Regions from separate parts of the Duganella zoogloeoides genome, predicted to be linked through region 1. Evidence: predicted binding sites of a transcription regulator. Region 1 holds the regulator's gene; the other holds the start of a gene.
What was found. The regulator LexA, encoded in region 1, represses DNA repair genes until DNA is damaged. The targets are predictions, from matches to a motif close to ACTGTATNNNNATACAGT.
Positions count from the first base shown of each region.

Region 2: SR858_RS18110 (PA0069 family radical SAM protein) is a predicted target of LexA. The motif match lies at 2,218-2,235, and genes of this name have one in related genera.

Region 1 is NZ_CP140152.1:1,346,869-1,359,317, forward strand. It holds gene accD (acetyl-CoA carboxylase, carboxyltransferase subunit beta) at 1-865, shown strand, start outside; gene folC (bifunctional tetrahydrofolate synthase/dihydrofolate synthase) at 968-2,257, shown strand; gene SR858_RS05930 (SPOR domain-containing protein) at 2,280-3,383, shown strand; gene SR858_RS05935 (CvpA family protein) at 3,403-3,891, shown strand; gene purF (amidophosphoribosyltransferase) at 3,955-5,481, shown strand; gene SR858_RS05945 (cystathionine gamma-synthase family protein) at 5,488-6,732, shown strand; gene lexA (transcriptional repressor LexA) at 6,764-7,402, opposite strand; gene SR858_RS05955 (DUF5695 domain-containing protein) at 7,555-8,370, opposite strand; gene rpsF (30S ribosomal protein S6) at 8,526-8,915, shown strand; gene priB (primosomal replication protein N) at 8,934-9,239, shown strand; gene rpsR (30S ribosomal protein S18) at 9,255-9,545, shown strand; gene rplI (50S ribosomal protein L9) at 9,580-10,032, shown strand; gene SR858_RS05980 (replicative DNA helicase) at 10,151-11,536, shown strand; gene SR858_RS05985 (DUF47 domain-containing protein) at 11,631-12,257, shown strand; gene SR858_RS05990 (inorganic phosphate transporter) at 12,281-12,449, shown strand, end outside.
Region 2 is NZ_CP140152.1:4,081,476-4,101,387, reverse strand. It holds gene SR858_RS18120 (Hsp70 family protein) at 1-1,346, opposite strand, end outside; gene SR858_RS18115 (DUF2760 domain-containing protein) at 1,343-2,020, opposite strand; gene SR858_RS18110 (PA0069 family radical SAM protein) at 2,249-3,403, shown strand; gene SR858_RS18105 (gamma-glutamylcyclotransferase) at 3,481-4,170, opposite strand; gene SR858_RS18100 (NAD(P)H-dependent oxidoreductase) at 4,220-4,765, opposite strand; gene SR858_RS18095 (LysR family transcriptional regulator) at 4,823-5,737, opposite strand; gene SR858_RS18090 (fumarylacetoacetate hydrolase family protein) at 5,909-6,931, shown strand; gene maiA (maleylacetoacetate isomerase) at 6,931-7,575, shown strand; gene SR858_RS18080 (glucoamylase family protein) at 7,679-9,004, shown strand; gene SR858_RS18075 (uracil-DNA glycosylase family protein) at 9,077-9,853, shown strand; gene iscR (Fe-S cluster assembly transcriptional regulator IscR) at 9,992-10,474, shown strand; gene SR858_RS18065 (IscS subfamily cysteine desulfurase) at 10,522-11,778, shown strand; gene iscU (Fe-S cluster assembly scaffold IscU) at 11,829-12,221, shown strand; gene iscA (iron-sulfur cluster assembly protein IscA) at 12,347-12,670, shown strand; gene hscB (Fe-S protein assembly co-chaperone HscB) at 12,678-13,193, shown strand; gene hscA (Fe-S protein assembly chaperone HscA) at 13,261-15,141, shown strand; gene fdx (ISC system 2Fe-2S type ferredoxin) at 15,273-15,614, shown strand; gene SR858_RS18035 (class I SAM-dependent methyltransferase) at 15,745-16,569, shown strand; gene ltaE (low-specificity L-threonine aldolase) at 16,599-17,621, shown strand; gene SR858_RS18025 (rRNA pseudouridine synthase) at 17,618-18,367, shown strand; gene SR858_RS27780 (FxDxF family PEP-CTERM protein) at 18,373-18,771, opposite strand; partial or broken gene SR858_RS27775 (hypothetical protein) at 19,006-19,230, opposite strand; gene SR858_RS18015 (RDD family protein) at 19,552-19,912, opposite strand, start outside.

The sequences.
Region 1 (12,449 bases):
GTTAGAGAAACTGCTGCCCCCGCGCATCCAGCGTTCAGACGTTGCCGCGCGCAAGACCATGCCCGAAGGGCTGTGGGTCAAATGCCCGTCGTGCGAAGCCGTGCTGTATCGCACCGACCTGGAGTCGAACCTGCACGTGTGCCCCAAGTGCGACCACCACATGCGCATCCGCGCCCGCGAGCGGCTCGACAGCCTGCTCGACGCCGGTGGCCGCTATGAAATCGGCATGGACACGCTGCCGGTCGATACCCTGAAGTTCAAGGACAGCAAGAAATACCCTGACCGCCTCAAGCAGGCCATGGAAGCTACCGGCGAAACCGACGCCATGATCGTCATGGGCGGCGCCATCCTTAGCATGCCGGTTGTCGTGGCGTGCTTCGAATTCGACTTCATGGGCGGCTCCATGGGTTCCGTGGTGGGCGAGCGCTTCGTGCGCGGCGCGCAAGCGGCGCTGGAGCAGAAAGTGCCGTTCATCTGCATTACCGCCACTGGCGGCGCCCGCATGCAGGAAGGCCTGTTGTCGCTGATGCAAATGGCCAAGACCACCTCGATGCTGACCAAGCTGTCCGAGAAAAAGCTGCCATTCATCAGCGTGCTGACCGACCCGACCATGGGCGGCGTGTCCGCCTCGTTCGCCTTCATGGGCGACGTGGTGATGGCCGAGCCGAAAGCGCTGATCGGCTTTGCCGGCCCGCGCGTGATCGAGAACACCGTGCGCGAGAAACTGCCGGAAGGCTTCCAGCGCTCCGAGTTCCTGGTCACCAAGGGCGCCATCGACATGATCGTCGACCGCCGCAAGATGCGCGAAGAAATCGCCCGCTTGCTGGCCCTCCTGCAAAATCAACCGGTAGAAGTAATAGCCTAAAGGAACCTCGCAGGCCGCGCAGTAGGTTTGCGAGGTTCCCACCACGCGGCGCGCAATCGGATATGATCCGGCCTGCGCGCCGTTCTTATTTCAGAGTCCCACATGTCCAATCTCCCCACCACCTTGCCCGCCTGGCTTGCGCTGCTCGAATCGCGCCATGCCGAAACCGTCATCAACATGGGCCTCGACCGCGTGCTTGCGGTCAAGCAGCGCCTGCAACTGGCATTTACCTGCCCGGTGATCATGGTGGCCGGCACCAATGGCAAGGGTTCCACCTGCGCCATGCTCGAATCGGTATTGCTGCGCGCCGGCTACAGGGTGGGCCTGTACATCAAGCCGCACTTCCTCGATTTTAACGAGCGCGCCCGCGTCAACGGCGAGCTGGCCACTGATGAGGCGCTGGTCGCAGCGTTCAATGCGGTCGAGGCTGCACGCGGCGACACCACGCTCACGTACTTCGAATTCACGACCCTCGCCATCATGCGCCTGCTGGCCGGCGCCGGCATGGACGTGGTGATCCTGGAAGTGGGCCTGGGCGGCCGCCTCGATGCGGTCAACATCGTCGATGCCGACGTGTCGATCGTCACCAGCGTCGATATCGACCATACCGACTACCTCGGTGACACGCGCGAAGCCATCGGCTTCGAAAAGGCTGGCATCTTCCGCGCCGGCAAGGTGGCGATCTGCTCCGACCCGGTGCCGCCGCAAACCCTGATCGACCATGCCGAGGCAATCGGCGCCGACCTGTGGCTGATGGGCCGCGACTTCAATTATTCGGGCGACAAGCAGCAGTGGAACTACGGCGGCCGCTCGCAGCGCCGCAATTCGCTGGCGTACCCGAGCCTGCGCGGCGCCAACCAGATCCTCAACGCCTGCGCCGCGCTGGCTGCGCTCGAAGCGCTGCGCATCGAATTGCCGGTGGGCGCGCAGGAAGTGCGCACCGGCCTGGTGACGGTGGAACTGCCGGGCCGCTTCCAGGTGCTGCCGGGCCGGCCGACCGTGATCCTCGACGTCGCCCATAATCCGCACGCGGCCTCGGCGCTGAACCAGAACCTCGGCAACATGGGCTTTCACCCGTATACATTTGCCGTATTCGGCTCCATGCAGGACAAGGATATCGACGGCGTGATCGCCGCCATGTCCGAGCATGTCGATCACTGGTGCCTGGCCACCTTGCCGTCGCCGCGCTCGGCCACGGCATCGGAACTGGCGGCCAAGGTGCAGCTGGTGCAGGAAGACAAGGCCGAACGGACCATCAATATCTTCGACGATCCGGCAGCAGCGTACGCAAATGCGGTCAGCCGGGCCGGGGAGAATGATAGAATTGTGGTCTTTGGATCTTTCCTCACTGTTGCCGGCGTCATGGCAGCGCGAAAATCCTCATTCCATTGAACACACAGGACTGAAATCACGCATGGGCTTGTTCTCGAAATTCGGCAAAAACAAGCAAGAATCCGCCCAGGACAGCGGCTATTACACCAGTGCCGATGACCAGGCCGCGCTCGAGCGTGCCCGTTCCAAGCGCGCTTCGTCCACCGATGGTCCGCGGCGCCGCTCGCGCGACCGCGAAGCGGACGATCCGGTCTTGCCTGAAAAGAAACGCGCGCGCCGCCGTCTGGTCGGCGCCATCGCCCTGGCGCTGGCCGTGGCGGTCGGTTTGCCGATGCTGCTCGACTCCGAGCCCAAGCCGCTGGCGTCCGACATCGATATCAAGATCCCCTCGAAAGAACGTTCGGCCGGCGCCCCGGCCGTCGGCGGCGAGCGCCGCGCCGCCACCATTCCTGATAGTGACACGCTCGACAGCCGTGAAGAAATTGTCGAGGACGCCAAACCTGCTGCCGCGGTAGCGGCCAAGCCGGCCGCCAAGCCCGAGACCGGCCTGTCGGCGCAAGCCCAGGCGCACTCCGACGAACTGGACCGCTCGGTGGCCGCCAGCGAAGCGCGCGCCAAGGCCGAGGCCGACGCCCGCAACAAGCAGGAAGCCGATCGCCGCGCCGAGCAGGAACGCAAGCGCGAAGCCGAGCGCAAGCTGGCCGATGCCAAGGCGGGAGCCAAGGCGGAAGCCGACGCCAGGACCAAGGCCCGCGAGGAAGCCAAAGCCAAGGCGGACGCCCGCGCCGAAGCCGACCGCAAGCTGGCCGAGTCGCGTGCTGCCGACATCAAAGCCGCTGAAGCCAAAGCCGCCGCCAAGCCCGCCGCCGAGAGCAAACAGGCGCAGGATGCGCGCGCCCTGGCCATCCTGGAAGGCAAAACTGCCAAGCCGCCTGGTGCGTCCAACGTTGCAGCCGAATCCGGCCAGAAATTCGTATTGCAAGTGGCCGCACTGAGCGACCAGGCCAAGGTCAGCGAACTGCGCGAGCGCCTCAAGCAGGCCGGCATCAATTCGTACACGCAAAAAGCGCCGTCGGGCGAGGTCACGCGCGTGCGCGTGGGGCCGTTCAGCAGCAAGGAAGAGGCGGAAAAAGTCCGCGCCAAGCTGCAAAGCATGGGCCTGGCTGGCCGCCTGGAAACCGTCTGACCTGTTTGCACCGTCTGTCGTGACCATCTTCGACTACCTGGTGATCTTCGTGCTGGCCGCGTCGGTCGTGATCAGCATGGTGCGCGGACTGGTCAAGGAAGTGCTGTCGCTGGTGGGCTGGATCGTGGCGTTCGTGGTGGCCAACGCCTATGCGGCGCAACTGGCAGTCATGCTGCCGGCAGTCGTGCCCGGGGAAATACTGCGGCTGATCCTGGCGTTCATCGCCCTGTTCATCGGCGCGCGGATACTGATGGGTTTGCTGTCCATGGTGCTGGGCGCCTTGCTCGACGCCGGTGGCCTGAGCCTGTTCGACCGCCTGCTCGGCGCCGTGTTCGGCCTGGGCCGTGGCCTTGTAATCGTGCTGGCCGCCGTCATCTTGGGTGGAATGACGGCATTGCCGCAAGAAGAACTCTGGAAGAATGCGCTGCTCAGCCCGTACTGCGAGCTGGGAGCGCGCGTGGTCAAGGACTACCTTCCCGCTGCAATGGCGCAGCATGTGAATTTTTGAAGTTTGAATTTGTGAATTGAATCAACGTTTTTAAATCTGCAAGTCCAGTCCAGGAGCATCAACATGTGTGGCATCGTCGGCGTCGTCTCCCATCAACCTGTCAACCAACTGCTGTATGACGCATTGCTGCTGTTGCAGCATCGCGGCCAGGACGCGGCAGGTATCGCTACCAATCACAGCAGCATGTTCGCCATGCACAAGGCCAACGGCCTGGTGCGCGACGTGTTCCGTACCCGTAATATGCGTACGCTGCAAGGCAACTCGGGCATCGGCCACTGCCGTTACCCGACCGCCGGTTCGTCGAGCGAGGAAGAAGCGCAGCCGTTCTACGTCAACGCACCGTTCGGTATCACGCTGGCCCACAACGGCAACCTGACCAACTGGGAACAGCTCAAGGAAGAGATGTTCAAGAACGACCGCCGCCACATCAACACCGATTCCGATTCGGAAGTGTTGCTCAACGTGTTGGCGCACGAAATCCAGAAGGCCACCGTCGATATCTCGATCGATGCCGAAACCATTTTCCAGGCGGTTACCGTGCTGATGCGCCGTGTGCGCGGCGGCTATGCTGCCGTGGCGCAAATCGCCGGCGTCGGTTTGCTGGCCTTCCGTGATCCGTACGGCATCCGTCCGCTGTGCCTGGGCATCAATGAAACCGAGCAGGGCAACGAATACCTGATCGCTTCCGAATCGGTGGCGCTCGAAGGCATGGGCTTCCGCTTCGTGCGCGACATCGCGCCCGGCGAAACCGTCTTCATCGACAATGACAAGCAGCTGCACACGCGCCAGTGCGCCGACAACCCGTCGCTCAACCCGTGCGTGTTCGAATTCGTGTACCTGGCCCGTCCCGACTCCGTCATCGATGGCGCCTCGGTGTACAGCACCCGCCTGAAAATGGGCGAGTACCTGGCCAAGAAAATCGTGCGCGAAGGCCTGGCCGACGATATCGACGTCGTCATGCCGATTCCCGATTCGTCGCGTCCGGCTGCCATCCAGCTGGCGCTGGCGCTGGGCAAGGAATACCGCGAAGGCTTCATTAAAAACCGCTACATCGGCCGTACCTTCATCATGCCGGGCCAGGCCGCGCGCAAGAAATCCGTGCGCCAGAAGCTCAATGCGATTCCTGACGAGTTCAAGGACAAGGTCGTGCTGCTGGTGGATGACTCCATCGTGCGCGGCACCACCAGCCGCGAGATCGTGCAGATGGCGCGCGACTCGGGCGCCAAGAAAGTGATCTTTGCGTCGGCCGCGCCACCGGTGATCTACCCGAACGTTTACGGCATCGACATGCCTACCCGCGACGAGCTGATCGCCCACGGTCGCACGGTGGAAGAAGTGTGCCGCGAGATCACCGCCGACGCCCTGGTGTACCAAGACATCGATGCGCTCAAGCAGGCCATTTCCGACGTCAACCCGGCGCTGACCAGTTTTGAGGCGTCGTGCTTCGACGGCGTGTACATCACCGGCGACGTCAGCCGCGAGTACCTGGACAAGCTGGAAAACGAGCGCAACAACCCGACCAAGGCCGCCAAGCCGGAAGATGCGGGCCGTTCGCAGCTGAACCTGAACCTGGCCGCCGCCGAGGGCTGATCGTCCATGACAGACAAGAAAAACTACGGCTTTACCACCACCATCCTGCACAACGACCGCCAGAAGGGCATCGAGCACGGATCGCTGCACAAGCCGATCCATACGTCGGTCGCGTTCGGCTATGCCGATGCGCGCCAGCTGGCTTCGGTATTCCAGGGCAAGGAGCCGGGCTTCCGCTACGGGCGCCAGGGCAACCCCACCATCGCCGCGCTCGAAGACAAGGTGAACAAGATGGAGCAGGGCGTCGGCACGATCTGCTTCGCCACCGGCATGGGCGCGATCGGCGCCGTGTTCCAGGCGCTGCTGCGCACGGGCGACCACGTGGTGTCGTCGTCGTTCCTGTTTGGTAACACCAACAGCCTGTGGCAAACCACCATGGCGCAGGGCGTGGGCGTGTCGTTTGTCGATGCCACCGATGTTGCCAATGTCGAGGCGGCGATCACCGACAACACCCGCGTGGTATTTGTCGAAACCATCGCCAACCCGCGCACGCAGGTGGCGGACCTCAAGCGCATTGGCGAAATGTGCCAGGCGCGCGGCATCCTGTACGTGGTCGACAACACCATGACCACGCCGTATTTGTTCCGGCCGAAATCGGTCGGTGCCGGCCTGGTGGTCAATGCGCTGACCAAGTCGATCGGCGGCCACGGCAATGCACTCGGCGGCAGCCTGACCGACACTGGCGCGTATGACTGGACCCGGTTCCCCAACATCTACGAGAACTACAAGAAGGCGGCGCCGCTGCAGTGGGGCCTGGCGCAAATCCGCGCCAAGGCGCTGCGCGACTTCGGTTCGTCCCTGGCGCCCGAGGCGGCGCACCACATTGCCGTCGGCGCCGAAACCCTGGCGCTGCGCATGGAACGCACCAGCAGCAACGCGCTGGCGCTGGCCACATTGCTGGAATCGGACGAGCGGGTGGCGGCGGTGTACTACCCGGGCCTGGCGTCGCATCCGCAGCATGGCATCAGTTCCGAGCTGTTCCACAAGCACGGCTCGCTGCTGAGCTTTGAATTGAAGGATGGCATCGATTGCTTCGATTTCCTCAATCGCCTCAAGCTGGCGATCCCGGCGTCGAACCTTGGTGACACGCGCACCCTGATCATCCCGGTGGCGCACACGATCTTCTTTGAAATGGGTGCCGAACGGCGTGCATCGATGGGGATTGCGGAGTCGCTGATACGGGTGTCGGTCGGCATCGAGGATGAGGGCGACCTGCTGGAAGACTTCAGCTGCGCGCTGGAAGGTTGTTAAAACAATGGACCGCCGCGGCGGTCCATATTTTTTAGTGCCAGGTGCGCATCAGCCCTACTGCCAGGCCTTCCAGTGCAAACTCGTCCGCCTCGGGATCGACCTTGATGATCTTGAACTCCGGGTTCTCCGGCAGCAGTTCCACCAGCGAACCGGTCTTGCGATAGCGCTTGACCGTTACCTCGTTGCCGATGCGCGCCACCACGATCTGGCCATTCTTGGCGCTGTCGATTTTTTTCACGGCCAGCAGGTCGCCATCCATGATGCCGGCGTCACGCATCGATTCGCCGCGCACCTTGAGCAGGTAGTCGGGCTTGGCCGAGAACATGGCGGGATCGACGCTGTAGTTCGCCTCGAGGTTTTCCTGCGCCAAAATCGGCGAGCCGGCAGCCACGCGGCCGATCAGCGGCAGCGACATCATCAGCGCGGCAGGCATCTTGGCGGTAGAAGGCTCGGCATGGACACCGAGCAGGCGGATGCCACGCGAGGTGCCGGCCGCGATTTCAATCGCGCCCTTGCGCGCCAGCGCCTGCAAGTGTTCCTCGGCGGCGTTGGCCGACTTGAAGCCCAGTTCGTTGGCAATCTCGGCGCGCGTGGGCGGGAAGCCGGTGTTTTCGATGGCGTCCTTGATCAGATTGAGAATTTGTTCCTGGCGTGCGGTGAGCTTGATCATGGGCGTGGTCAGTAAAAAAATGGGCTGTGTATATAGACAGTCTGTATTTTTGTACAGTATGACCGCCAATGCAAGGGAATTTCTTGCTTTGAGCGAAATAATGTGAAAAAAGTTGTTGCACAGGGGAGCCTGCCGCGCTCCCCTATGAGAAATCAGCGCGTTGCCCCTTGCGGCTGGATCACGAATCGCACGCCGATGTCACGTTTGGCGCCCGGTTTGAGGGTAAACCCGCTGGTCACCCAGCTGGCGTACTGTTCGCCCTGCAGTTGCCCGCTCGGCATGGCTTGCCAGCTATCGAGCGGGGTGCGGCCGTCCGGTTGCAGCCGCAGCCCCGGCGCCTCGCCGTTCGCGCGCGCCACTTCCACCGAGCCCAGCGTGCCCGGGCGCGGCTTGACGGTGCTGCTGCTGGCCCGCCGTTCCTCGGCAGAGGCGCCGAAGCCTTGTTGTTCGAACACCATCGGCATGCTGGCGGACACCACCTGCACCGGTTGCCGTCCCCGGTTGATCAGCGTAAAGCGCAGCACCAGCGTGCCGCGTTCGTTGAGCCAGCGCCGTTCCACTGCCAGCGGCACGCTAGCGCCCAAGTCGGCGCCCATGCTTGCGCTGATATCGGCAGCGGCCAGCGCCCGGCCTGCCGGCAGTTCGCGGATCGGCCGGCGCGCCGCGAACGAGGTGTAGGAGCGCTGCGCGCCATTGCCGGTGCGGACGGTCAGGGCCAAGTCACCGAGGTGGCGGTAGCCATTGCCCTGGCGCGCATCTTCGCGCGGGCCGGGCACGAAATCGAAGCTGGGGTCGAGCACGGGCGTGAGGCGCGCCAGGGTCTGGGTGTCGGTGCGCAGTGCGAACAGCAGGGCGGGGGTGCTGTAGGCGCGGGTCTTGATGGGCGCCGGTTCGTGTGGTGCGGCAGCCAGGCCGGGCGGAGAGAACAGCAGGGCGGACAGCGCCGCAAGTGCCATCAGATGCTTCATGATCATGTTCCCAGGACAAGAAAATCGCACTGTAGCACCGGCAACACCAGGCTGGCGTTCCGCTGAAAAAGCTGCTATAGTCGCGGGCTTACCTCTTCCCACACCTGTCTTGACGCCAGGGTGGGCTATATTCACAAGTCCTTAAGGGAGTTTTCATGCGTCACTACGAAATCGTATTTATCGTCCACCCGGACCAGAGCGAGCAAGTGCCCGCGATGATCGAACGTTACAAAACCACTGTAACGACCCGCGGTGGCTCCGTGCACCGTGTTGAAGATTGGGGCCGTCGTCAGATGGCTTACTCGATCCAGAAACTGGCCAAAGCACACTACATCTGCCTGAACATCGAATGCGACAACGAGACCCTGGTCGAGCTGGAAACCGCATTCAAATTCAATGATGCCGTGCTGCGTCACCTGACCGTCAAGCTGAAGAAAGCGGAAACCGCTCCTTCGCCAATGATGAAGTCGGTACAACGTGAAGATGCTGCCAAATCGCATCGCACCGAAGCCCCAGCAGCTGCTCCAGCTCCTGCCGCAGCCTAATTGTTTCAAGGAACCGAGCTGAACCAGCTCCAGTTCACTGCCCTCATTGCCGAACGTGACGCTTTGCGTTATACCCCGGCAGGCATGCCGATCATCAATGCTGTACTCCAGCATCGGTCGCAGCAAATGGAGGCGGGAATCGCCAGGTTGAGCGAGTTTGAAATTGCTGCGGTTGCCGCAGGCGAGATTTCAGGCAAGTTCAACGCGGCGCCGCTGGGCGGGGTGTACCAGTTCACCGGTTTCCTGAACAAGAAGACGCGCAATAGCAAAAGCCTGGTGTTTCACATCATTGATTTTAGTGCTGTCACGGACAGCTCAATTTAAATACAGGAGCCTCACATGGCATTCGGTAAAAAGTTCGACAAAAACAAGCTCAAGCTTAAAGAAAAGCGTAAGCAACAAAACCCACTGTTCAAGCGCAAGAAGTTCTGCCGCTTCACCGCCGCTGGCGTTGAGCAAGTGGACTACAAAGACGTAGACACCCTGAAAGACTTCGTCCAGGAAAATGGCAAGATCATGCCAGCACGTCTGACCGGCACCAAGGCGCACTACCAGCGTCAAGTGGACACCGCGATCAAGCGCGCCCGTTATCTGGCCCTGCTGCCATACACCGATCTGCACCACGCTTAATTGCGTAGTTTAGACAAGCATCTGGAGAAGAACTATGCAAATCATTCTGTTGGAAAAAGTCGTTAACCTGGGCAACCTGGGTGAAGTCGTTAAAGTCAAAGACGGTTACGCACGTAACTTCCTGATCCCGCAAAAAATGGCTCGCCGCGCTACCGCTGCTGCCGTTGCGGAATTCGAAGTCAAGCGCGCTGAACTGGAAAAAGCTGCTGCCGCCAAGCTGGCTGCTGCACAAGCTCAAGGCGAGAAACTGAACGGCATGACCGTGACCGTTTCGCAAAAAGCTGGTGTTGACGGCCGTCTGTTCGGCTCGGTCACCAACTTCGACATCGCTGAAGCGCTGACCAAAGTTGGTTTCGCTGTCGAGAAATCGGCTGTGCGCCTGCCAACCGGTCCTCTGAAGACCACCGGCGAGTTCCCAGTGAGCGTTGCTCTGCACACCGACGTGATCGCTGAAGTGACCGTTGCTGTTGTAGGCGAAGCTGCCTAATACTTGCATGGGTTTCGGCCTGTCAAGTAAGCAATACCATTAAAAAAAGCCGGGTTCGCCCGGCTTTTTTTCGCCCCGTTTTTTTTGTTGCACTGCCTAAGCAGGTATAATTCGCGCCATGAACGCCCCCTCCGATCCGCAAGTCGATTCGCTCCGCGTCCCGCCGCATTCCATCGAAGCAGAACAGTCCGTCATTGGCGGCCTGCTGCGCGATAACGCCGCGTTCGACCGTATCGCCGACATGATGAACCCGGACGATTTCTACCGTTACGATCATCGCATCATCTTCGAACAGATCGTCAAGATGATCAACGCGTCCAAGCCGGCCGACGTGATCACCGTATTCGAAACGCTGACGCAACTGGGCAAGGCCGACGACGTTGGCGGCCTGATGTACCTGAACGCGATGGCGCAAAACACGCCATCGGCAGCGAATATCCGCCGCTATGCCGAGATCGTGCGCGATCGCTCGATCCTGCGCCAGCTGATCACCGTGGCCGACGAAATTTCGGGCCAGGCGTTCAGCCCGCAAGGCAAGGAAGTCAAGCAGATGCTCGACGAGGCCGAATCGAAGATTTTCGCCATTGCCGAGCAGGGCGCGCGCGGCGCCGCCGGCTGGCTCGCAGTGCAGCCGCTGCTCACGCAGGTGGTCGAGCGCATCGACGAACTGTATTCGCGCGACAACCAGTCCGAGATTACCGGCGTGCCCACCGGCTTTATCGACCTCGACCGCATGACATCGGGCCTGCAGGGCGGCGACCTGGTCATCGTGGCCGGTCGTCCGTCGATGGGTAAAACCGCGTTTTCGGTCAACATCGGCGAGAACGTCGCGATCGAAGCCGGCTTGCCGGTGGCAATCTTCTCGATGGAGATGGGCGGCGCCCAGCTGGCCATGCGTATGCTCGGTTCAGTCGGCCAGCTCGACCAGCACCGCCTGCGTACCGGCCGCCTCAACGACGAAGACTGGCCGCGCCTGACGCATGCCATTCAAAAGATGAACGACGCCCAGTTGTTCATCGACGAAACCCCGGCGCTGAACCCGATCGAGATGCGCGCCCGCGCGCGCCGCCTGGCGCGCCAGTGCGGCAAGCTCGGCCTCATCATCGTCGACTACCTGCAGCTGATGCAGGGTTCCAAGCAGGGCGACAACCGTACCGCTGAAATTTCCGAGATCTCGCGCTCGCTCAAGGGGCTGGCCAAGGAACTCGGCTGCCCGGTGATCGCGCTGTCGCAGCTGAACCGCTCGCTGGAACAACGCCCCAACAAACGCCCCATCATGTCCGACTTGCGCGAATCGGGCGCTATCGAACAGGATGCGGACGTGATCATTTTCCTGTACCGCGACGAGGTGTACAACCCCGACTCGCCGGATAAAGGAACGGCCGAAATCATTATCGGTAAGCAGCGTAACGGCCCGATCGGCTCGGTACGGCTTACCTGGATCGGCCAATATACCAAGTTTGGCAATTACGTCGGTAACCTGGCGCTCTACCAGGGCGATTAAGCCCGGGAAGACCCAGAACGACGCTTCTTTACGCCGCGCCTGTACCCCGGGCCGGCAACCTGTAGTAATGACGAATCATTGATCGGAGAAAGACATGTTTGGACGCTTGATGCCCACCGAGGGCAAATTTTTTGACCTGTTTAACCAACACGCCGACCTGTGCGTCAAAGGTGCAAAAGAAATGCTGGGCCTGATGTCCAACTTCGACGACCTGGAAAATCGCGTCCACGCGATCGAAAGCATCGAAAAGCAGGCCGACAAGATCACCTATCAAACCGTGGACTTGCTGCACAAAACCTTCATCACCCCGATCGACCGCGACGACATCCACAAGCTGATCACCCGCCAGGACGACATCCTCGACCTGCTGGAAGACGCGGCCCAGACCGTCTCGCTGTACGACCTGCATTCGGTCACCCCGGAAGCCCAGCGTCTGGCCGAACTGGTGCTGGCCTGTACCGAGAAGGTCCAGGCGGCCGTGGCCCTGCTGCATAACATGGACAACTCGCGCGAAATCGTCGCCATCTGCGAAGAAATCGACCGCCTGGAATCGGACGCCGACCACGTGATGCGCGCTGCCATGTCCAAGCTGTTCCGCGACGAACCCGATGTGCGCAACCTGATCAAGATGAAAGCCATCTACGAGATCCTGGAAACCGTGACCGACCGTTGCGAAGATGTGGCCAACATCATCGAAGGCATCATCGTCGAAAACGCGTAAGCTCAACAGAAAAAGAATAACAGATGAATTCCATCCAAATCAGCATCTGGGTGCTGGGCGTTTTGATTGCCCTGGCACTGGTGTTTGACTTCATGAACGGCTTCCATGACGCCGCCAACGCGATCGCCACGGTGGTCTCCACCGGCGTGCTGAAACCGCAAACGGCCGTGGCCATGGCTGCCTTCTTCAACT
Region 2 (19,912 bases), 2.7 Mb from region 1:
CCGCCCAGCATGCGTGCAGGTTCCGCGCCTTCCAGGTACAGCCAGTCGTTGAGAGTGGCCATGATGCGCTGGGCCAGCAGCTCGGACTTGAACACGCCGCCGTTGAACAGCACTGCGGTCGGGTGCAGGAAGGTGGCGTCGGCGTTGTGCGCGCCGGCATAGCCTTCCAGTTCGCTGGTGGCGCCCACCTGGCGCGCCAGGAACGCGGCCAGGTGGCGGGTGACGCCGGCATCCTGCGCATACGGCAGGCCCAGTTGCGTCAGGCCCGCGCGCTGGCGCACGGCCGGGCGGCTTGATGCTTCCACGGCCGGGAAGAAGCCGTCGAGGATGAAGGTGGTTACTTCGGCGCGCGTCAGTTCGGTGCGGATCGAGCCGCCGATCAGTTTCGAACCACGGCTTGGCACCACGATCGGCCAGGTCTCGATGCTGGCATCGGCCAGCAGCTTTTCCTTGGCGGTGCGGCTGCCGTAGGTCAGTGCGCGCATTTGCCAGGCGTCGAGCTGGGTGCCGTTGGCCGCCAGCTTGCGGGCCACCAGGTGCGCCAACGCCAGGTCCATATTGTCGCCGCCCAGCAGGATATGGTCGCCGACCGCGATGCGGTGCGGTTCGAGCACGCCGTCGCGTTCCAGCACGGCGATCAGCGAAAAGTCGCTGGTGCCGCCGCCCACGTCCACTACCAGGATGATGTCGCCCGGCTTGACTTCTTTTCTCCAACGACCTTCGCTGCCCTGGATCCAGCTGTACAGGGCTGCTTGCGGTTCTTCCAGCAGGGTGAGGTTTTCGTAGCCGGCGGCGCGCGCCGCTTCGGCCGTCAGTTCGCGCGCACCGGGGTCGAACGACGCGGGAATGGTGACGGTAATCGCCTGTTCGTTGAACGGCGCTTCCGGGTGCGCCTGTTCCCACGCTTGGCGCAGGTGTGCCAGGTAGCGCGTGGAAGCGGCCAAAGGCGAGACGCGCGTGACTTCTTCCGGCGCGTCGGCCGGCAGCAGCGCCGAGCGGCGGTCCACGCCGGGATGGCTCAACCAGCTCTTGGCGCTCGAAACCAGGCGGATCGGCGTGGTGGCGCCACGGCTGCGCGCCATTTCACCGGCCACACCGGTCAGTTCGGCATCGCTCTGCTGCCAGGGCAGCTTGTTCTCGCCGGGCGCCAGTTCGTCGGCGTGCGGCAGGTACAAGAACGACGGCAGCAGCGGCAGGTCTTCCACCGTGCCCGGCGCGGTCAGCTGGGGAATGGCCAGCACGCCGTGGTCGGTTTTCTCGCCGTCGCTCGCTTGCAGGTTTACATAGGACAGGGCGCTGTGGGTGGTGCCGAGGTCGATGCCGATGGCGTAACGTGGATCGCTCACAGTTCCACCTCCGCCGGGGCCAGGATGGCGGCGTCGTGTGCTTCGGCCAGTTTCGGCAGGCGTACGTCGGTCGAGCGCCAGCCGCGATGGCTGAGCGTGCCACGGAACGGCGCCTGGCCGACCACGTTGCCGGTCAGGCGCACGGCGGCGGCGTCAAAGCCTTGCTCCAGCACCACGCGGCTGCCTTCGGCTTCGCTGCGCACGGCTTCGATGGTGAAGTGTTCGCGCAGCACCTTGCTGCAACCCTCGTGGACCACGCGCGCGGCGGCGCCGATGTCGGCGTCGGAGTAGGCGGACAGGTTTTCCTGGGTGAAGTCGATCAGGCGCGCTTCGCGCTGGAACAGGCTCAGCAATTGCAGGGCGGCGTCAGGCGTGGCCACGCGCAGGGTGACCGGCGCCGGGGCCGGCGCGGTCACGGGTACCGGCGTTGGTACCGGCACCGGCGTGGGCACTGGCACCGGGGTAGGGACCGGCAGCGGCGTCGGCACGGGCACTGGCACCGGGGTCGGTACTGGAACCGGCACCGGCGTGGGCGCGGCAACGGGCACGGGTGCGTCGTCCATGCGGGTCAGGCGGGCCGCGTATTCAGCATCGGAGATGGCGCGGAAAAAGGCGCCGATGGCAATCGAGATGCGGCTGAAAAAAGACGGCAGCGGTTGGTTTGGTGTGTTCATCAATTGCTCGTTGTGAATGTGCCGGCGCACCGCGTTTGGCGGCGTTCCGGCGTGTAATTGGTTGGAGTCGCGCAAGGCGCGCGGGGGCCTGGCCCCCGGAAGCCCTGCATGATACCAGTTCGTGCCGGGGCGCCAAAGCAGGGCGCGGTGCACAGATGGATTTAGAACTTGATATGGTCCGGGTCAGCGCCTAGAATACTGTTTATATATACAGTATTCAGGTCAGCCATGTCCCACGACGAAAATAACCAATCGCATGTAATGTTGCCGCCGCCGTCACTCAAGGCGCACAAGGGACGTGGCGCCGTCTCCAATCTGCAGGGCAGGTTCGAGGTTCATGCGCGCGAGGCGTACGACGACGGCTGGCAACGCGAAGAAGAGGAGTCCACACCATGGAAAACCCAGGTCATCGACGAGGTCTGCAAGTCCATCCTCAGCCGCAATGCCTCGCCGGACTTGCCGTTCGGTGTTTCGCTCAATCCGTATCGTGGTTGCGAACATGGCTGCATTTACTGCTTTGCCCGCCCCACGCACAGCTATCTTGGCCTGTCGCCGGGTATGGACTTCGAGAGCAAGATCTTCGCCAAGGTCAACGCGCCCGACATGCTGCGCCGCGAACTGGCCAAGTCCGGCTACGTGCCGGAATCGATCGCGCTGGGCGTCAACACCGACGCCTACCAGCCGTGCGAGCGCGACCGCAAGCTCACGCGCCGCGTGCTCGAAGTGCTGCAAGAGTGCCACCACCCGGTGGGGCTGATCACCAAGTCGGCGCTGATCGAACGCGACATCGACATCCTGGCGCCCATGGCGGCGCAGCGCCTGGCCGGCGTGGCGATCACGCTCACCACGCTCGATCCGGCCATCGCCCGCACGCTGGAGCCGCGCGCCGCCGCGCCGGCCCGGCGCCTGCGCACCATCCGCACGCTCACCGACGCCGGCATACCCGTGGCCGTGAGCGTCGCACCCATCATCCCGTTCGTGACGGAGCCGGAGATCGAACGCCTGCTGGCGGCGGTCAAGGACGCCGGCGCCGTCTCGGCGCACTACACGGTGCTGCGCCTGCCGTGGGAGGTCGCGCCGCTGTTCCATCAATGGCTGGAAGCGCACTTTCCCGACCGCGCCCAGCGCGTGATGAACCGCGTGCGCGACATGCGCGGCGGCAAGGACTACGACAGCAACTTCGCCACGCGCATGAAGGGAGAGGGCGTGTGGGCCGACCTGATCAGGCAGCGCTTCAAGATTGCTGCCGAGCGGCTGGGGCTGACGGGGCAGGGCAGCCGCTTCCACACCATGGACGCCTCGCAGTTCGTGCGACCGCTGGTGGTGCCGCCGCTGGGGGCGCGGGCCAGGGTGGTCATTAGCGGTCAGCTAGATTTGTTCTGAGCCGCGCGGATGGGGCCACGGTGCGCGGACTGCGAAGCGTGCCGGCCGGTTACGGGGATGCTGCGGACGTTAGCCGCTCAGGTCCGCGCCATCCGGCTGGCCAGTTCCACCAGGTGCCGCTCGATTTCGAACACGTGCGGATCGTCGCGGCCCAGTTCGCGCAGCGCATGGGCCAGGTGGTTCAGGTAGTCGCTGTTCGGGCCGCTGGGGCCGGCCGAGCGGGCGATGTGCTCGGCGATATCGCGCTCGGACGCTTCACCGATGAAGGCGAGATTGTCTGGCGTGGCGATGTAGACGAGTCCCAGGACGCTGCCGGCTCCAACGGCAGCTTTGTCGGCCGATACGTTGCCAGCGGCGCCGACGACATTGTCGCCCGCGCGCGCGTCGCCCACGCGCATGTCGCCGACGCCAACACCAGCTTGGTGATCCTCGAAACTGATCGGCGTAGCCAACCGTAAATAGCCGTCCTTTTCGCGATGGTCGAGATGGGCGAATATCTCGGGCGTGATCAGGTAGGCCATGCCGTGGCAGATGGCGCCCGGCGCTTCGATCAGGGTCACTACGCGGCCCGGCGCGTCGGGCGTGCCGCGGTGGTCGTGCGAGCCTTGCCAGAAGCGCCGGGTCCAGTTGGCGATGCTTGCAGGGCGCCGTTGCAGGTAGGGGAAGTCGGCCTTGTAGATCAGCGAGCCGTAGCCGAACAGCCATACGCTGTGGTGGCCGTCGAACTGGTCCATTTTCTGGTTGATGGCGATGGTGTCTGCTGTCATGTCGGTCTTGCTGTGCTGTGGTGTGTCCGCCTGTGGCACTGCCAGCAGGTCAGGCACGGTCTGCCTGCGCGGCAAAATCGCTGCTGCGCGCGATCTGCAATTGTCGCACACCGATCGACGCGAAGGCGGCCTGCAACTGCTGTTCGTAGTGCCGCATCAGCGTGGCGCTGGCCGGGTCGTCCGCGCCGGACGTCACCAGCACCACCTGTATTTCGGCCATGCAATCGTTTTCACCCGGATCATGCAAAGGCAGCAAACGGTCCAGCCACACCTTCAGCGACGAGGGCGCGAAATAATTGTGCATGGGTGCACCGACCACCACGATGTCGGCATCGATGAATTCTTGCAGCAGCGCGGCGCTGAGCAACACTTCGGCACGCAGGTCGGGATGCATGGGGATGGCGGCGTTCCATTGCCGACTCATCGCTTGCAGCAGCGGGCCGCTCACGTGCGACAGCGGTGCGGCCGCCAGGTCGCGGTAGATGGTGTGGGCGCCCGGGTGGGCGGCGGTCAGCTTGGCCACGGTAGCGGCCGTATGTTGGCGTGAGCGCGACTGGTCGCCGCGCACGCAGGAATCGATATGCAGGATGTTCATCGGCTCAGGATAAACAGGCGCTTGTCAGTGTGTCATTGGATTAAATGTAAATATTCTTTACAGCAATGATACTTGCCATGGATGGGTGGCGACGAATTGCTTTAGAAACGCAGCAAAACTGTCGGCCGCCGGCGACAGGGCGCGGGCGTTGCGGGTGTACACGAAAAAGCGCCGGGTCAGTGCTGGCGCCTGTAGTTGACGCATGTGCAGGCCGTACAGCGCTATCATTTTCTCGGCATACGGCAGGCAGACCGTGATGCCGAGGTTGGCGTGGACCATGGCCAGCGCAGTGGTCATGAAGGTCACTTCGTTGGCTGGCCGCAGCGATAAATCCCGGAATGAAGTGTGCATATCGCGCAACAGCCGTTCGGTGAACTGGCCTTGCAATGCAATGAAAGGGTAGCGGTCAACGTCGGCCCATGTCACGTGCTGCGCCTGTTGCAAGGGGTGGCCTTCGGGAAATACCACCACGAACGGCATCTCGAACAGCGGTTCGGCTGCAATGTCGGCCGTGGTGTCGCGGTCGGGGCCGATGCCGAAGTCCACCTCGCCGCTGAACACGCGCGCCGACACTTGCTCCACCGGGCTGTCGGCCAGCCGCACCTGCACGTCGGGATGCAGGTCGCGGTAGGCGGCAATCGCCTCGGGCAGCAGGGTGCACGACAACATCTGCGGCGCCGCCACCCGCACCACGCCCTGCTTGAGCGCCTTGCGACTGGCAATGTCGGCCATGGCGCGGTCGAGGTCTTGCAGCATTTTCTCGAACAGCGGCGTCAGTTCGCGTCCCAGCTCCGATAATTGCGCCTTGCGCGTGGTGCGCTCCACCACGCGCAAGCCCAGGATCTGTTCCAGTTCCTTGATCTGCCCGCTCAGTGCAGATTGCGTCAGGTGCAGATGCTCGGCGGCCAGCGTAAAACTGCCGGTCTTGGTCAGCGCCACCAGGGCGCGCATGTGGCGCAAACTTGGATTCATAAAGAAATGTGATAAATCAGGATAAAAATCTCGTTTGCATGATATCTGGTATTGGCGTCTAATCCCAGGGAAGACATTGCGCACATTACGGAGACCTCTCATGCACCAAAGCACCATCGCCACCGCCGCAGCCGCGTCGGCAAAAAAAACAGCCCAACCGGGAGCCCGCGCATGAAGCTCGCCACCCTCAAGGACGGCAGCCGCGATGGCCGCCTGGTTGTCGTCAGCCGCGACCTGTCACACTATCAAGCGGTGCCCAAGATTTCCGCGACCCTGCAACACGCGCTCGACAACTGGGATCTGGTGTCGCCGCGCCTGCATGCGGTGTACGACATCCTCAATACCGGCGAGGCAGTCGATGCGCGGCCATTCGACCAGCACGCCTGTCACTCGCCGCTGCCGCGCGCCTACCAGTGGGCCGACGGCTCTGCCTATATCAACCACGTGGAACTGGTGCGGAAGGCGCGCAATGCCGAGGTGCCGGCGTCGTTCTACACCGATCCGCTGATGTACCAGGGCGGCTCCGACAGCTTTATCGGGCCCAGCGACCCGATCTATGCGCTCAGCACCGACTGGGGCATCGACCTGGAAGCGGAAGTGGCGGTGATCACCGCCGACGTGCCGATGGGCGTGGCTGTCGAGGATGCCGCCGCCGCAATCCGCCTGGTAATGCTGGTCAACGACGTCTCGCTGCGCAACCTGATTCCCAACGAACTGGCCAAGGGCTTCGGCTTCTTCCAGTCGAAGGCGGCCAGCGCGTTTTCGCCGGTGGCGGTCACGCCCGACGAACTGGGCCAGCACTGGCAGGACAGCAAGCTGCACCTGCCGCTGCTGGTGGACCTGAACGGCCAGCCGTTCGGCAAGCCCAACGCCGGCGAGGACATGACCTTCAATTTCGCCCAGCTGGTGGCGCACGCGGCTGCCACGCGCGAGCTGGCGGCCGGCACCATCATCGGTTCGGGCACCGTGTCCAACAAGCAGGGCAACCTGCACGGCTCGAGCATCGCCAACGGCGGTGTCGGCTATTGCTGCCTGGCCGAAGTGCGCATGTACGAAACCATCGAAACGGGCAAGCCGCAAACCGCATACCTGCAGTTCGGCGACCGCGTGCGCATCGAGATGATGGACGCCAACGGCGCCAGCATCTTTGGCGCCATCGACCAGGCCGTCGTTCACTACGGCGAAAAAAGCTGATGAAGCTCTACACCTATTTCCGCAGCTCGGCTGCCTACCGGGTGCGCATCGCGCTCGAACTGAAGGGACTGGACTACGAAGCCCTGCCCGTGCACCTGCTGCGCGGTGGCGGCGAGCAGTTGCAGGCGGCGTACCGCGCCATCAACCCGGCCGGGCTGGTGCCCGCGCTCGACGATGACGGCGCGATCCTGACCCAGTCGCTGGCCATTCTTGAGTACCTCGACGAGACCCGGCCGCAAGTCCCCTTGCTGCCGCCAGACCCCGCTGGCCGGGCCCGCGTGCGTGCGCTGGCGCTGACCATCGCGGCCGATACCCATCCGCTGGGCAATCTGCGCGTGCTGAAATACCTGACCGGCCAGCTGGAACAAACCGACGAGACCAAGCTGGCGTGGCAGCAGCACTGGCTGCGCACCGGCATGGCGGCGCTCGAAGCCATGCTGGCCGGCGACCCGCGCACCGGCACCTTTTGCCACGGCGACCAGCCCGGCCTGGCCGATTGCTGCCTGGCGCCGCAGGTGTTTTCCGCCCAGCGTTTCGGTGTCGATCTGGCGCCGTATCCCACCATCACGCGCATCCACGATCACTGCGCGGCGTTGCCCGCGTTCCAGCGCGCGCACCCGGCAGCGCAGCCGGATGCCGAATAGCGTCATTCGGGCAAGCTGGTCCGTTAGTTCAGGCACATACCACCGGCCACAGGTGTGACACGATGCAGTTTTACAACAACTGCCCGGGCCTGACATGACGACTATGCCGCGTATCGAGCGCCCGCCGCTCGCAGTCGATGACGCGACGGTGGCGCTGCTGGGCCAATTGCAGAGAGAATCGTTCGACTACTTTGTCACCGAAGCCAATCCGGCCAACGGCCTGGTGCGTGACAAGACGGCCGGCGCCGGCTGGCCCGCCAGCATCGCGGCGGTTGGCATGGCGTTGACCTGCTACCCGATTGCCGTCGAGCGCGGCTTCATGCCGCGTTCCGATGCCATCGCCCGCACCTTGACCACATTGCGATTTTTCGCCAACTGCGAGCAGAGCGAATCGCCGACCGCCAGCGGCTACAAGGGTTTTTATTATCACTTTCTCGACATGGACACCGGCGCACGGGCGCGCGACAGCGAACTGTCCAGTATCGACACCGCGCTGCTGATCGCCGGCGTGCTGGCTGTGGTTGAATACTTCACCGGCGCCGATGACGATGAACGCGAAATCCGCGACCTGGGCGACTTGCTGTACCGTCGCGTGGACTGGCAATGGATGCGCCGCCGCAAGCGCCTGCTGTGCCACGGCTGGAAGCCGGGCAAAGGTTTCCTGCGCTGGCACTGGGAAGGTTACGACGAGGCGCTGATCCTGTACGTGCTGGCGCTGGGCTCGCCCACGTACCCGATCGAACGCGACAGCTACGACGCCTGGGCTGCCAGCTATGAATGGAAAACCGTGTACGACATCGAATACCTGTACGCGGGGCCGCTGTTCATCCACCAGATGTCGCACGTGTGGCTCGATATGCGCGGCATCCGCGATCATCCCATGCGTGCCCACGACCTCGACTACTTTGAGAACAGCCGCCGCGCCACGCTGGTCCAGCAGCGCTATGCGATTGAAAACCCGCTCGGCTTTCCCGAGTACGACGCGCTGCACTGGGGCATCTCGGCCTGCGACGGTCCGGGCCCGGGCACCCGCAAGATCGGCGGCGTGCAGCGAAAATTTTACGATTACATCGCCCGCGGCGTACCGTACGGCCCGGACGACGGCACGCTGGCGCCGTGGGCAGTGGCAGCGTCATTGCCGTTCGCGCCCGAGATCGTGCTGCCGACCATCCGCCACTACCAGACCCTGGACTTGCACGAACAGCGCCAGTGCGGCTTCAAACCCTCGTTTTCCACCGTGTTCCACCACGCACGGGGCGGCTGCGTGCGCTGGGTGTCGCCGTACCACTTCGGCATCGACAAGGGGCCGGCCATCATCATGGCCGACAACTACCTGCACGATTTTATCTGGCGCCTGATGCGTGGCAATGAGTACATCCGCGCCGGCCTGCAGCGGGCCGGCTTCGAAGGCGGCTGGCTGGAACAATAATCAACCATTTATAAATAGAAAGCTGCAAGCAGTCACGTTACAATCTCGCCTTTGTCCGATTGCCTTGCAGCCATGACCATCCCCGATCCTATCCTTGCCGCGCTCGCTGGCGCCGACGCTTCCTGGCGCCCGTTGTTAATCGAGGGTCTGCAGGCGGTGATGAAGGCCACGCCCGATTACCTGCCGCAGCTGGCGGTTGACCAGTATTTACCCACCGAAGGCCGTTTGTTTGCCGCCTTCGCCTTGCCGCTGGACCAGGTGCGCTATGTGCTGGTGGGCGAGGGGCCGTATCCGCGTGCGCTGAGTGCCACCGGCGTGTGCTTCATGGATGGCGCCGTCGGCAGCCTGTGGTCGAGCGAGGAGGGTGGCGGCTTATCGAAAGCGGTCAACAAGGCCACCTCGCTGCGCAACTTCATGAAAATGCTGCTGGTGGCCGATGGCCAGCTGCAACTGGACAATACCGCCGGCGATGCCATGGCGGCTGTCTCGACCCGCGCGCGCAGCGGCGCCGGCACCCATATCCAGACCCTGGACGACATGCAGCGCAAGTTGACTGGCCAGGGCTTTTTGTTGCTGAACGCGTCGCTGGTGTTCCGCAGCGACGTCGCGCCCGTTAAAGATGCCAAGGCCTGGCTGCCGTTTTTCGAGACCGTGATGGCCGGTCTGGCCGCGCAGTCGGCCGCCACGCCCACCATGATTTTGTGGGGCAAGATCGCCGAATTGCTGAAGAAATTGCCGGTGATGAAAGAGTTTCCGCAGATCGTGGCGGAGCACCCGTACAACCTGAGTTTTATTGGCAACCAGGACATGCACACGCTGTTTGGCCCGATGCAACTATTGAAAGCTTAGCCACAGGTCGAAACCGAAGGGCCACCGGCAAGCTTCGCCAAAGTTTGGTATACTTGACTAATTCGATCAACTACTCAGGCTTAAACGTACACTGAGCGGGGCAGGCAGGGTCGATATTTTAACCGAACCGAGGTAGTGATGCGTCTGACCACTAAAGGCCGTTTTGCTGTGACTGCGATGATCGACCTGGCTTTGCGCCAAGGCAAGGGTCCGGTCACGCTATCGGGCATCAGCCAGCGCCAGGCCATTTCGCTGTCGTACCTGGAGCAATTGTTCGGCAAGTTGCGCCGCCACGAAATTGTCGAATCGATCCGTGGTCCGGGGGGGGGTTACAGCCTGGCCCGCCGGGCGGACAAGGTCACGGTGGCCGACATCATCATCGCCGTCGATGAGCCGCTGGACGCCACCCAGTGTGGCGGCAAGGAAAATTGCCACGGGGCGGACGCCGCCAGTGGCGTGCGTTGCATGACCCACGAGTTGTGGGCCACGCTGAACGAAAAAATGGTTGATTACCTCGATTCGGTGTCGTTGCAGGATCTGGTCGATCAACAGAAGCAAAAGCATGCCGACCAAAGCGTGGTGGTCATGCACCGCAATGAAAACCAGGCCGCGTTGGGTTGAGCGCATTGCTTGCCAGGCTAAAAACAAAAGATGAACGGAGTTACCAGATGAACGCCCCAGAAAAAAATCTCGCCGCCGTAAAGTTCCAGACCGCGCCGCATTTCCCTATTTATATGGACTATTCGGCCACCACGCCGATCGACCCGCGCGTGGCCGATGCCATGATTCCTTACCTGCGCGAGCAGTTCGGCAATCCCGCATCGCGCAGCCATATGTACGGCTGGACTGCTGAAAAAGCGGTGGAAGAGGCGCGCGCCCACGTCGCCGCCCTGGTCAATGCAGACCCGCGCGAAATCATCTGGACCTCCGGCGCCACCGAGTCGAACAACCTCGCCATCAAGGGCGCAGCGCAGTTCTACAAGACCAAGGGCAAGCACATCATCACGGTAAAAACCGAGCACAAGGCCGTGCTCGACACCGTGCGCGAACTGGAGCGCCAGGGCTTCGAAGCGACGTACCTGGAACCGCAGGACAACGGCCTGATCACCATCGAGCAGCTGACCGCCGCCATCCGTCCCGACACCATCCTGATTTCGGTCATGCTGGTGAATAACGAAATCGGCGTGATCCAGCCGATCGACGAGATCGGCGCGCTGTGCCGCTCGAAAGGCATCATCTTCCACTGCGACGCTGCGCAAGCGACCGGCAAGATCGTGATCGACCTGCAAAAAACCAAGGTCGACCTGATGACCTTTACCGCGCACAAAACCTACGGCCCGAAAGGCGTGGGCGCGCTGTACGTTTGCCGCAAGCCGCGCGTGCGCATCGAAGCGCAAATGCACGGTGGCGGCCACGAGCGCGGCTTGCGTTCGGGTACGCTGCCTACCCATCAGATCGTGGGCATGGGCGAAGCGTTCCGCCTGGCCAAAGTGGAAATGGATACCGAAATTTCGCGCATCAAGGCGCTGCGCGACCGCCTGGCCACGGGCCTGCAGGAAATCGAAGAAACCTACATCAACGGCGACATGGACCACCGCGTGCCGCACAACCTCAACGTCAGCTTCAACTACGTCGAGGGCGAGTCGCTGATCATGGCCGTGAAAGACCTGGCCGTGTCGTCCGGTTCGGCCTGCACCTCGGCCAGCCTGGAGCCATCGTACGTGTTGCGTGCCCTGGGCCGCAGCGACGAACTGGCGCACAGCTCGATCCGCTTTACCATCGGCCGTTTCACGACCGAAGAAGACATCGACTTCGCCATCGAACTGATGAAGTCGAAAGTGGGCAAATTGCGTGAACTGTCGCCGCTGTGGGACATGTTCAAGGAAGGGATCGACATCAGCTCGATCCAGTGGGCCGCGCATTAATCACGCTGCGCGCTACGTACGAATCACCTAAAAGATACAGGAGCAACAAAATGGCTTACTCGGAAAAAGTACTGGACCACTACGAAAACCCACGCAACGTCGGCGCTTTCGACAAGGGCGATGACAGCATCGGTACCGGCATGGTGGGCGCGCCAGCGTGCGGCGACGTGATGAAACTGCAAATCAAGGTCGGCGCCGATGGCCTGATCGAAGATGCGAAATTCAAGACGTACGGCTGCGGTTCGGCCATCGCCTCGAGTTCGCTGGTGACCGAATGGGTCAAGGGTAAAACCCTGGACCAGGCACTGGCCATCAAGAACACGCAAATCGCCGAAGAACTGGCACTGCCACCGGTCAAGATTCACTGCTCGATCCTGGCAGAAGACGCGATCAAGGCGGCTGTTCAGGACTATCAAGCCAAGCACCCAGCAGTCGCCGCTTAAAGTTGTTGAAATGCGATCGTGGTGCGCCGTAGTGGCGTACTGCCTTCGCCGCCACGCCTGACCACAATCGCATTACAACAACTTTGGTTTTATATAGGCCGGCTGTCGCCGGCACGGAGAATTAGATGGCAATTACCCTGACCGAAAAAGCAGCCAAGCACATCAATCGCTACATCGAACGCCGCGGCAAGGGCGTCGGTTTGCGTTTTGGCGTGCGTACCACCGGCTGCTCGGGCCTGGCGTACAAGCTCGAGTATGTCGATGAAGTGGCCGACGAGGACAGCGTGTTCGAGTCGCACGGCGTGAAGGTATTCGTCGATCCGAAAAGCCTGCCGTATATCGACGGCACCGAGCTGGACTTCGCACGCGAAGGCTTGAACGAGGGCTTCAAGTTCCACAACCCGAACGAAAAAGACGCTTGCGGTTGCGGCGAGAGTTTCCGTATTTAAACCGCCTATGCAAAATCACTTCGAGCTGTTCCAGCTGCCGCAGCGGTACGCGGTCGATGCCCATGCGCTCGACAACGCCTACCGCGACGTGCAAGGCCGGGTCCACCCGGACAAATTCGTCAACGCGACCGATGCTGAAACGCGCGTCGCCATGCAGTGGGCCACGCGCGCCAACGAGGCGTATCAGACGCTGAAGAACCCGCAAAAGCGCGCCCAGTACCTGTGCGAGCTGCACGGCGTCGATCTGCAAACCGAATCGAATACCGCGATGCCGGTAGCGTTTTTGATGCAGCAGATGGAATGGCGCGAAGCGCTGGGCGACGCCCGCGCCGCAAAGGATGCCGACGCCCTCGACGCGCTCGACCGCGACCTGCGCGCTGCCCGCAAGGCGCAGCTGGCCGACATCGAACAGCAGCTCGACGCTGCCGATTACACCGGCGCGGCCCAGGGTGTGCGCGCGCTGATGTTCCTCGAAAAATTCGGCGAAGAAGTCCGCTTCGCCTTCGAAGCAATCGAAGCCTGAGGCCTGCGGGGCCGCTACAGGTTCCCCATGCCGCCCAGGCAAACCAACAAGAATACAGGTTCCACCCATGGCACTTCTGCAAATCTCCGAACCAGGCATGTCCACCGCACCGCACCAGCATCGGCTGGCGGTCGGGATCGACCTTGGCACCACCAATTCACTGGTTGCCACCGTGCGCAACAGCATCCCGGAAGTGCTCAATGACGAAGACGGCCGGCCGCTGCTGCCGTCCGTGGTGCGCTACCTGCCCAACGGCCACGCCAACATCGGCTACAAGGCCCAGCAGGCGCAGGCGACGGATCCGAAAAACACCATCGTCTCCGTCAAGCGCTTCATGGGACGCGGCCTGGCCGATATCGCCTACGTGGAAAACATGCCGTACGATTTCCAGGACACGCCCGGCATGGTGCAGCTGAAAACCGTGGCCGGCATCAAGAGCCCGGTGGAGATCTCGGCGCAAATCCTGGCCACCCTGCGCCAGCGCGCGGAAGATTCGCTTGGCGACGACCTGGTGGGCGCGGTAATCACCGTCCCGGCCTACTTCGACGACGCCCAGCGCCAGGCCACCAAGGATGCCGCGCAACTGGCCGGCATCAACGTGCTGCGCCTGCTGTCCGAGCCGACCGCTGCGGCGATTGCCTACGGCCTCGATAACGGCTCCGAAGGCGTGTACGCCGTCTATGACCTCGGTGGCGGCACCTTCGACATTTCGATCCTGCGCCTGTCGAAAGGCGTGTTCGAAGTCCTGTCCACCGGCGGCGATTCGGCGCTGGGCGGCGACGACTTCGACCACCGCCTGTTCTGCTACATCCATCAACAGGAAAAACTGGCGCCGCTGTCCGACGAAGACACCGCCACCCTGATGATCAAGGCGCGCGAGGCAAAGGAACTGTTGTCGAACAAGACCGAAGTGACGGTTGACGCCATCCTCAACTCGGGCGAGGAAGTCCACCTGCGCATCACCGCCGAGACCTTCCACGAGATCACCAAACACCTGGTCGCCAAGACCATGAACGCGATCAAGAAGGCGCTGCGCGACGCCAGCATCGATCCAGACGACGTCGATGGCGTGGTCATGGTCGGCGGCGCCACGCGCATGCCGCACGTGCAGCGCGCGGTGGGCGAGTACTTCCACACCACGCCGCACGCCAATATCGACCCCGACAAAGTGGTGGCGCTCGGCGCTGCCGTGCAGGCCAATCTGCTGGCCGGCAACCGCGCCGCCGGCGACGACTGGTTGCTGCTCGACGTGATTCCGCTGTCGCTCGGCATCGAGACCATGGGCGGGCTGGTGGAAAAAATCATCCCGCGCAATTCGACCATTCCGTGCGCGCGTGCGCAGGAGTTCACCACTTTCAAGGATGGCCAGACCGCGCTGGCCGTGCACGTGCTGCAAGGTGAGCGCGAACTGGTGACCGACTGCCGTTCGCTGGCGCGTTTTGAATTGCGCGGCATTCCACCGATGGCGGCGGGCGCGGCGCGTATCCGCATCACGTACCAGGTCGATGCCGATGGCCTGCTGTCGGTGTCGGCGCGCGAACTGCGCTCGGGCGTGGAGGCGTCGATCAGCGTCAAGCCGGCCTATGGGTTAGGGGACGACGACGTGGCGCGCATGCTGCAAGAGTCGTACAAGTCTGCCGACGTGGATATGATCGCCCGCGCGCTGCGCGAAGAGCAGGTGGAAGCGGAACGCATCCTGCTGGCCACGCAGGCGGCGCTGGACGAAGACGCCGCCTTGCTGTCCGACGAAGAGAGCGCGGCAGTCGATGCGTTGCTGGCCGCCACCCGCGACGTATTGGCCAGGTCGCAAAGCGGCGCGGCCGACCACGGCGCCGTGAAAGCGGCGGTGGAAGCGCTGGCGCATGGCACCGAAGAATTCGCGTCGCGCCGGATGGACCGCAGCGTGCGCAGCGCGCTGGCGGGCAAGGCGCTGAATCAGGTAGTGTAAAAACCATTGGTCTCTGCTCCGTCATTCCCGCGCACGCGGGAATCGATACGAAGCCGGCTAAATTGCGTGTCTATGGATCCCCGCGCTCGCGAGGATGACGGCGGCGTCAAAATTAAATGTAGAGGTATCAAGTGCCACAAATCGTATTCCTGCCCCACGCCAAACTGTGCCCGGACGGCGCCGTTGTTGAAGCCAAGTCGGGCCAGACCCTGTGCGACATCATGCTCGAGAACGACATCAACATCGAGCACGCGTGCGAAAAATCGTGCGCCTGCACCACCTGCCACGTGCTGGTGCGCGAGGGGATCGAGTCGCTGAACGAAGCGAGCGAAACCGAAGAAGACATGCTGGACAAGGCCTGGGGCCTGGAAGCCGTGTCGCGCCTGTCGTGCCAGGCCGTGGTGGCCGACGAAGACATGGTGATCGAGATCCCGAAATACACGATCAACCACGCCAGCGAAGGCAGCCACTGATATGGCGTCTGCCAAGGCTGGCGCACAGAGGCCGGCAAACAAACCGGCTGCCAAGTCGGTAGCGCCGAAAACCGGCGCAGGTAAAATCGGCACAGGTAAAATCGGTACGACTGTGACCGGCGCCGACAACATGCCCGAAATCCGCGAAGGCCAGACCGTGGCGCTGCTGCAGGAGCTGCACATCCTCACGCGCGACGGCAAGATGAACCAGGACAGCCGCCGCAAGCTGAAGCAGGTCTATCACCTGTACCAGTTCATCGAGCCGCTGCTGAAAGACGTGCTGGCTGCCAAGGGCCACGTGTCGCTGGTCGATCATGGCGCCGGCAAATCGTACCTCGGCTTCATCATCTACGACCTGTTCTTCAAGGCGCTCGAAGCCGGTTCGCATATCTACGGTATCGAGACGCGCGAAGAACTGGTGGCGCGCTCGCAGCAGCTGGCCGCGCAGTTCGATTTCCCGGGCATGTCGTTTTTGCCGCTGTCGGTGGCCGAGTCCACCGAATCGACATTGCTGCCGCCGCAGATCGACATCGTCACCGCGCTGCATGCGTGTAACACCGCCACCGATGACGCCATCGATTTCGCGCTGAAGAAGAAATCGAAGCACATCGTGCTGGTGCCGTGCTGCCAGGCTGAAGTCGCGTCGGTGCTGAAGAAGAACAAGGGGCAATCGATGGGCAAGTCGGCATTGTCCGAAATCTGGCGCCACCCGATCCACACCCGCGAATTCGGCAGCCAGATCACCAACGTGCTGCGTTGCCTGCAACTGGAAGCCCATGGCTACCAGGTGACGGTGACGGAACTGGTGGGCTGGGAGCACTCGATGAAGAACGAGCTGATTATCGCCACGTATAAAAACCTGCCGCGCCAGCGGCCCGCCGAGCGCCTCAAGGAGGTACTCGACACGGTAGGTTTGCAGGAAATGGACAAGCGATTCTTTACAGAGCAGGTATAACCTAATAATTTATAAAGGGGCAGGGCACGATGGCTGAGCATAATGAAAAGTGGCTGGACCTGCGCAGCGACACCGTCACCCGCCCCAGCGCGGCCATGCGCGCCGCCATGAACGCAGCGGACGTCGGCGACGACGTCTATGGCGACGACCCCACCGTCAACCGCCTGCAGGAATATGCGGCCGACCTGTTCGGCTACGAGGATGCACTGTTCGCGCCATCGGGCACGCAGAGCAACCTGCTGGCGCTGCTGGTCCACTGCGGACGCGGCGACGAATACCTGGTCGGCCAGGAAGCGCACACCTACAAGTACGAAGGCGGTGGCGCGGCCGTATTGGGCAGCATCCAGCCGCAGCCGATCATCAATCAGCCCGATGGCGGCATTGCGCTGGACGACATCGCCGCCTACATCAAGCCCGACGATTTTCATTTTGCGCGCACGCGCCTGCTGGCGCTGGAAAACACCATCGGCGGCCGCGTGCTCAGCCTCGACTATACGCGCCAGGCGACCACGCTGGCGCATGACAAGGGCCTGGCCACGCACCTCGACGGCGCGCGCCTGTGCAACGCCGCTGTGAAATTGGGCGTGAGTCCGCGCGAGGCGCTGGCCGGTTTCGACAGCGCGTCGATCTGCCTGTCGAAAGGCCTGGGTGCGCCGGTGGGTTCGATCCTGTGCGGCACCCGACCGTTAATCAAGGAAGCGAAGCGCTGGCGCAAGATGCTCGGTGGCGGCATGCGCCAGGCCGGCATGATCGCTGCCGGTGGCCTGTATGCGCTCGAGCACAATATCGGCCGCCTGGCCGACGACCACGCCAATGCTGCGTACTTCGCGGGCGAGCTGGCCAAGATGAAGAAGATCAAGGTCAGCACGCCGCAAACGAATATTTTTTACGTCGACATTCCCTCGTTCGTATGCCAGGGGTTGAACGACGTGCTGCAACTGACTCGCATCCGCGTGTCGATGGCGCCCCGGCTGCGCATCGTCACGCACATGGATGCCACGCGCGACGATATCGATCGCGCAATTACCGTATTTGGAGATTTTTTCGGATGAACACCCCTGACAAGGACAACGACAACACCGTCCGCCTGGCCAAGCGCCTGGCCGAGGAACGCCCCTGTTCGCGCCGCGAGGCCGAGGTCTATATCGAGGGCGGTTACGTCAGCGTCGATGGCGCGGTGGTGGAAGACGCCGGCGCACGCGTGACGGCGGAGCAGCAGATCACGGTGGCCGACGACGCCACCTTGCTGGAAATCGTACCGGTCACGCTGCTGCTGCATAAACCGGCCGGTGTGAACGGCGGCATCGGCAAGGATGGCCAGCAGGCGCTGCACCTGCTGCAGCCGGCAACGCTCACGCGCACGGCGCCAGCCCAGCGCGTGTTAAAGCGCCACTTCACCAACCTGACCCTGACCACGCCGCTGGAAACCAAAGCCAGCGGCTTGCTGATCTTCACCCAGGACTTCCGCGTCACGCGCAAGCTGGTCGATGATTCGAGCAAGATCGAAGAGGAAATCATCGTGGAAGTGGGTGGCCAAATCAAAGATAACGGCCTGGCTTTATTGAATCACGGCCTGCCGTTCAACGGCAAGCCGCTGGCGCCGATCAAGGTCAGCTGGCAGAACGAGAATCGCCTGCGCTTTGCGGTCAAGGGACCGAAGCCCGGCCAGATCGAGCACATGTGCAAGATGGTGGGCCTCGAGGTGGTATCGATGAAGCGCATCCGCGTCGGCCGCATCGCCATGGCCAGCTTGCCGGCAGGCGAGTGGCGCTACTTGCAGGACCACGAGCGCTTCTGATTACCTCATGCGGCCGGCCTGGCCGCGCGGCGGCGGCGCGCCATGAAACCGAGCATGCCCAGGCCGCCCAGCATCATGGCGTAGGTGGTCGGCTCCGGTACTGCGGACACTCCTTGCGCCGACAGGATCAGCGTGCCGCATTCCAGGGCGCCGGTGGTACGGCATCCAAAGGCGGCAATCTGGTTGCTGTCATTGATGCCGACAGCAGACTGCAGGTACCATCCCGAGGCCGGGTCGATCAAGCTGTTGAGGTTGTACAGCGTGCCGTTGTCCCACAGTTGCGCGGTACCGCCGCCGAGGTAGTCGGTACCGACCACCAGCGAGGACTTGTTGATGTCGATGCCGCTAAAGGCGCCGATGTTGGTCAGCACGCCATTCGAATATACAAAACTTTCCGTTACCATGCTCGGGCCGTAGCGGCCCTGCAGCAGGATGTCGCCGTTGTCGCTGATGCCGTTGGCGTACATCTGGTAGCCGTCCGGGTGGCTATTGGCCAGCGGCGTGGTGGTGCCATTGGCATAAATTACTGGGGTGGCCGTCCAGGAATACTCGCCGGCGGTGCCGACGATCTGTCCCTGGTTGTTGATGGCGGTGGCCGAACCCTCGAATGGCGCAGGTTGTCCAGGATTGAGGTCGGTCAGTGTGCCATTCTGGTACACGAAGCCGTGGCGCTGGTCGCCGCCCACCCCGAAGCTGCCGGCTACCTGGCCAGCATTGTTGATCGACAGATCGCCTACTTCCACACTCGCGCCGCCGATATTGGTGAGCGTGCCATCGGACTGGATGAAAGCCTGACGTACGCCGGTAGGCGAGGTTTGATAGCCGACGACAGTGGCGGCATCATTGATGCCGGTCACCACCATGTTGCTGCCGCCGAGCACCGACAGACCGCTGCCGCTGTATAGCACGGTTTGGCCGGCGATGCGACCGACGACCTGGCCGGCGTTGTTGATGGCGGTGGGGGAAAAGTCACCGGCGTAGGTCACGCCGAACAGGGGAGCGGCCATTGCAGGCATGGCAGCGGCGCCAACGGCTAGCGCAGCAAGAAGCTTCATTTTCATAAATTGCATGTGGTTTCCAGGCAGGTTTAGGGACGCACCCGGCGGGTGCGGCGCCTTGCAGCAGAAACCGCAAGGCTTGCCTTTATTGTAATTCAAAAAATGCAAGCATTTATGACAATACTGCTACGGTGCGACCGGTTTGTGCTTCTTGGGCGGCGCCGGCAGTTGCACCAGCCGCGTGCCCGTCAGGCGGTCATGCAGGAACTGGCGCTCTTTGTCGAACAGTGCCGTCAACGACCACAGCAACACACCTGCCAGCACCGCGCCCAGCGCCTGCCAGTGCTGCAAGCCGAACACGCCGCAGACTATCACTGCCGGCAATACCCACAACCAGCACAGCAAATAACGCAGCATCGCCACGCGCGGCGCCACGCGGTCGTGGCCCGGGTGGACCAGCTTGAGGCGCCAGGTGCGCATGGCCAGGGTCTGGCCTTCGCGCGTCCACTGGTGGACGAAATAGACTCCGAGCACCACGAAGCACAAC